2 regions of the Streptomyces sp. NA02950 genome follow, and region 2 is predicted to be linked to the other one. Evidence: riboswitches for the same ligand, from Rfam matches in the RefSeq annotation. Region 2 holds a riboswitch; the other holds the start of a gene.

Region 1 (2,449 bases), 1.5 Mb from region 2:
CTGCCGCCGTCCACGCCGAAGGCGGACCAGACGGCGGCGAGCTGGGCGCGGCCGGTGGTCTCGTCGCAGGCGATGCCGACGTGGTCGGCGTCGGTCAGCCGCAGATTGACCCCGGCCTCGCGGGCCGCGGCGACCACATCGGCGGCGCGGCCGGGCACCCGCGCGGTGAGGGTGTCGAAGTAGGCGCCGTGCACAACCTCGACACCGCCCGCCCGCAGCCCCTCGGCGAGGACGGTGGCGTAGCGGTGGGTGCGGCGGGCGATGGCCGCGAGTCCGTCCGGGCCGTGGTAGACCGCGTACATCCCGGCCATGACGGCCAGCAGGACCTGGGCGGTGCAGATGTTGCTGGTGGCCTTCTCACGGCGGATGTGCTGCTCACGCGTCTGGAGGGCCAGCCGGTACGCCTTGTCGCCGTCCGCGTCGACCGAGACGCCGACGAGCCGGCCGGGCAGGTTGCGGGCGAAGGTGTCCCGGACGGCCATGAATCCGGCGTGCGGGCCGCCGAAGCCCATCGGCACACCGAACCGCTGGCTGTTGCCGACCGCGATGTCCGCGCCCAGCTCACCGGGCGAGGTGAGCAGGGTGAGCGCGAGCAGATCGGTGGCCACGGTGACGATCGCGCCGAGTTCGTGCGCCCGCTCGATGACCGGGCGGGGGTCGCGCACCTCACCGGAGGCGCCCGGGTACTGGAGCAGCACACCGAACACACCGCGCTCGGCGATCTCGTCCGGGATGCCCCGGGACAGATCGGCCACGACGACCTCGACCCCGGTGGGTTCGGCCCGGGTCTGGATGACGGCGATGGTCTGCGGCAGACAGTCGGCGTCGATCAGGAAGACGCCCTCCTTGACCTTGCCGACGCGGCGCGAGAGCGCCATCGCCTCGGCGGCGGCGGTGCCCTCGTCGAGCAGCGAGGAACCGGCGGTGGGCAGCCCGGTCAGATCGGCGACGGCGGTCTGGAAGTTGAGCAGCGCCTCCAGCCGGCCCTGGGAGATCTCCGGCTGGTACGGGGTGTAGGCGGTGTACCAGGCCGGGTTCTCCATCACATTGCGCAGGATCACCGGCGGGGTGAAGGTGCCGTAGTAGCCCAGGCCGATCATGGACGGCAGTACCTGGTTGCGGTCGGCGAGGCCACGCAGTTCGGCGAGGACCTCCGCCTCGCTGCGGGCCGGGGGCAGATCCAGCGCCTCGGTGCTCTTTATGACATCCGGTACGGCGGTCTCGGTCAGCTCGTCGAGCGAGCCGAAGCCGACCTGGGCGAGCATCTTGGCCTGCGCCTCGCTGTCGGGACCGATGTGGCGCTGCTCGAACGGAGTACCGCACTCCAGATCGGAGAGCGAGATGCGGTTGGCGGTCATCTGCGGGGGCCTCCTGGTCTGTAACGACCGACGAGGGGCACCACGGCGCGGGTGCCCGGACGGCCTCCCCCTCTGTCATCAACCTGAGAGCTTCACCGGCCCGCGTTGTGCCTGACCGGCTTTCACCGTCGGTGAGGAGGGGTTTCGGAGCGACGCCCGCCCGTGGCCCACCCTGCTTTCCAGAGTGACCTCACCCGCACGGTACGTGTGCCTGAGAGATTCCGGGGAGGATTTGCTCCTTCGGCGCCTCCGACAACAATCGACGGAGAACTCTCCCGCACGGGGTCTACAGCCAAAGCCAGCGTACCAGCGCATCTGTCGCACGGGCGGGGCGCCGACCGCTCGAGTGGCCGCGCGCGGCGATGTGGCTTTTTGTAGTTATCACTGGACAATTGCCACCTGTGGGAGAGAGCGTGCAGACCGATATCGACCCGCGGACCCTGATCGGCCGCAAGGCATTCGACCGCGAGGGCGCCAAGATCGGCACCGTGGACGAGGTCTATCTCGACGACGCGACCGGCGAGCCCGAGTGGGCGGCGGTACGCACCGGACTGTTCAGCCGGGATGTGTTCGTACCGCTGGAACCGAGCGAGGTCGTCGGCGACACCCTCCGGGTGCCCTACGACCGGGCGCTGATCAAGGACGCCCCGGACTTCGGGGTCGGCCGCCATCTCTCGCCCGAGCAGGAGCTCCAGCTGTACCACCACTACGGACTGGACGTCACCGGCTGACCCTGGTCACGGCCCTGTCCGTGGTCGTGGCCCTGTCCGTGGTCGTGATCGCGGTCGTGGCGCGATCGGGCACCCGGGCCGCCGCCGGGATCCCCGTGGGGGCCGGGGCCCGTTTCCGGACCCCCGGCGGGCTCCAGCAGCGGCAGCGGTTCGCCCGGTTCCAGCGCGGGGTCGTCCACGGCGAACGTCCGCACCCGGCCCGGATCCGACCAGGGCGTCTCGAAGCGCACCGTCACCCGGCCCACCCCGCTCCCCTGCACCCATCCCGCACCGAACTCGCTGTGTCGCACATCCTCCCCCGGCAGCCAGCGCCGCGGTCTCCCGGTGTGCTCGACGGCCTCCTCCGGGCCCGGCCCCGCG
Region 2 (2,449 bases):
CGACCGAGGCGACCAGCACCTCTTCGAGCTCATTGCCGGGGAACGCGGGTACAGCGCTGTCGGGGAAACCTCCGTGAGCCGGTGGGAAACCGTGCTGCTCCGGGATGCTCATCTCTTTCAACCGCCATCTCGTCCGACCTGCATCAGCACCCTAACCGCTGGGCGGCACAAGGCCATCGGCCGCGTTCTCATCTCCACACCACATCCCCACCTCGGAGCGGTGCGAAGCACGCGGGGTGATTCAGGGTGCGCTCAGGGTGCGCTCGCGATGTGCTCGAGCGCCGGTCGTACGCCACTCACGCCCCGCTCGTCTGACGGTTGTCGGGCGGTGGATTTCACTCGAAGGAGATGCCGCGCAGCGCGCTGGTCGCCGCCCGGTCCAGCAGCACCGCCGAGGCGCAGCCGGCCGGTGGCCGCCCCGCCTCCACCCCGGCGACCAGCCGCCGCACGGCGCGCCGGTGCCGTCCGAAGGCGTACCCGGAGACTCCGCGGCCGCGGGCGGCCTGCCCCTTCAGGGCGACCTCGGGCTCCACATCGAGCAGCACCATGTGGAGCCGCCGGCCCCGGCGCCGGGTGTCCCAGGCCAGCCAGCGGCGGACCCAGGGCAGCGCGCCGCAGTCGTGCACCACCACACTGGCGTCCGAGCGCAGCGCGCGGTGCAGCCCGGCGTAGTGGGCACAGCGGACCAGCGGCCGGTAGAGCGCGTAGGGCAGCCAGCCCGGCAGCCGCCGCTCCCACGCCTCGCGTGTGTTCTGGGAGTCGATCCGGACCACCGTGCCGCCGTCGTCGTCCAGCGGGGCGACCGTCCGGTTGATCAGTGTGGTCTTGCCGCTGCCCGGCAGCCCGGAGGCGACCAGCACGTCGTGGGCCGGATAGCGCAGCTCGGGCACCCCGGCGCCGCTCCGGACCGCCGGGGGCCCGCCCCCTTCGGCGCCCACCGCGGCGCCCGCGGCCCGCTCGTCCGGCGGCGTGACCGCGCCCGGGTCGACGCACGCGTCGGCGCACGCGTCACCGCCGGTGCGCAGATCGTGGACCAGGGCCCGGCGCCCCGGCCGGACCGGCCCCGCGGACGGCGCGCGTCCGCGCCGCACCGGCAGGGGCCCACGTGACGTCGCATACGCTCCCTGCCCATGCACCGTGATCGTCCTCCCAGGTCGGTCACTGCGGCTCGTACCCGAAGAGTGTCAAGAAAAGGTAATACGCATCAAGGCGGTCGCCTCACGGACTGGGGGTTCCCTTCTCGCCAGTACGTGCGATGATGTCCGCGCAACTCCATACCGGCCGCTTGAATCCGCGCGGGAGAGTCCTTGGTCACACCGGCAGCCGCCGGCGGCCCGGGCGCCGAAGGAGCAAGTCCTCCCTTGAATCTCTCAGGCCCTATTACCGCGCGGGCGAGGCAGATCTGAAAAGCGAGCCGCTGTGCGTGGCTCCACCCAAGGTGCAAGCCGGACCCCGTGCGGGCGTCACGGCGAACCTCTCAGGTTCCGATGACAGATGGGGAGGACGTTCTGCGTCCTGTTGTCCCCGCCGCGATCTCGATCTTGGAGCCTGAATCATGACCGACGCCCCGACCGCGCCACGCCGCACCGCGCTGGACGCGCTGCACCGTGCGCTCGGTGCCACCATGACCGACTTCGCGGGCTGGGACATGCCGCTGCGCTACGCGAGCGAGCGCGACGAGCACACCGCCGTCCGCACCCGCGCCGGGCTCTTCGACCTCTCCCACATGGGTGAGATCACACTCACCGGGCCGCAGGCCGGGCAGGCCCTGGACCACGCCCTGGTCGGGCATCTCTCGGCGCTCGCCGTGGGCCGCGCCCGCTACACCATGATCTGCGACACCGAGGGCGGCATCCTCGACGACCTGATCGTCTACCGTCTCGCCGACGAAGCGTTCATGGTGGTGGCCAATGCCTCGAACGCCCAGGTGGTACTGGACGCGCTGACCGAACGGGCCTCCGGCTTCGAGACGGCCGTCCGGGACGACCGGGAGGCGTACGCGCTGCTCGCGGTCCAGGGGCCGGAGTCCCCGGGCATCCTCAAGAGCCTGACCGACGCCGACCTGGACAACCTCAAGTACTACGCCGGTCTGCCGGGCACCGTCGCGGGGGTCTCCGCGCTGATCGCCCGCACCGGCTACACCGGTGAGGACGGCTTCGAGCTGTTCGTCGCGCCGGACGACGCCGAGCGGCTGTGGCAGGCCCTGTCCGAGGCGGGCGCCCCCGCGGGCCTGGTGCCCTGCGGTCTCTCCTGCCGGGACACCCTGCGGCTGGAGGCGGGGATGCCGCTGTACGGACATGAGCTGACCACCTCCACGACCCCGTTCGACGCCGGGCTCGGCCGAGTGGTGAAGTTCGAGAAGGCCGGTGACTTCGTCGGCCGCGAGGCCCTCCAGGACGCGGCGCGCCGGGCGGAGAACGAGCCCCCGCGCGCCCTCGTGGGCCTGATC

The links. A riboswitch is a leader RNA that binds a small molecule or an ion and turns the genes downstream of it on or off. The one in region 2 is predicted to bind glycine.
Region 1: another riboswitch for glycine. It lies ahead of gcvP (aminomethyl-transferring glycine dehydrogenase); the one in region 2 lies ahead of gcvT (glycine cleavage system aminomethyltransferase GcvT).

What each region holds. Positions count from the first base shown of each region.
Region 1 is NZ_CP054916.1:1,404,975-1,407,423, forward strand. It holds gene gcvP (aminomethyl-transferring glycine dehydrogenase) at 1-1,358, opposite strand, end outside; glycine riboswitch at 1,548-1,646, opposite strand; gene HUT19_RS05685 (PRC-barrel domain-containing protein) at 1,772-2,089, shown strand; gene HUT19_RS05690 (DNA polymerase IV) at 2,065-2,449, opposite strand, start outside.
Region 2 is NZ_CP054916.1:2,941,149-2,943,597, forward strand. It holds gene HUT19_RS12315 (enhanced serine sensitivity protein SseB) at 1-112, opposite strand, end outside; gene HUT19_RS12320 (AAA family ATPase) at 336-1,136, opposite strand; glycine riboswitch at 1,287-1,396, shown strand; gene gcvT (glycine cleavage system aminomethyltransferase GcvT) at 1,556-2,449, shown strand, end outside.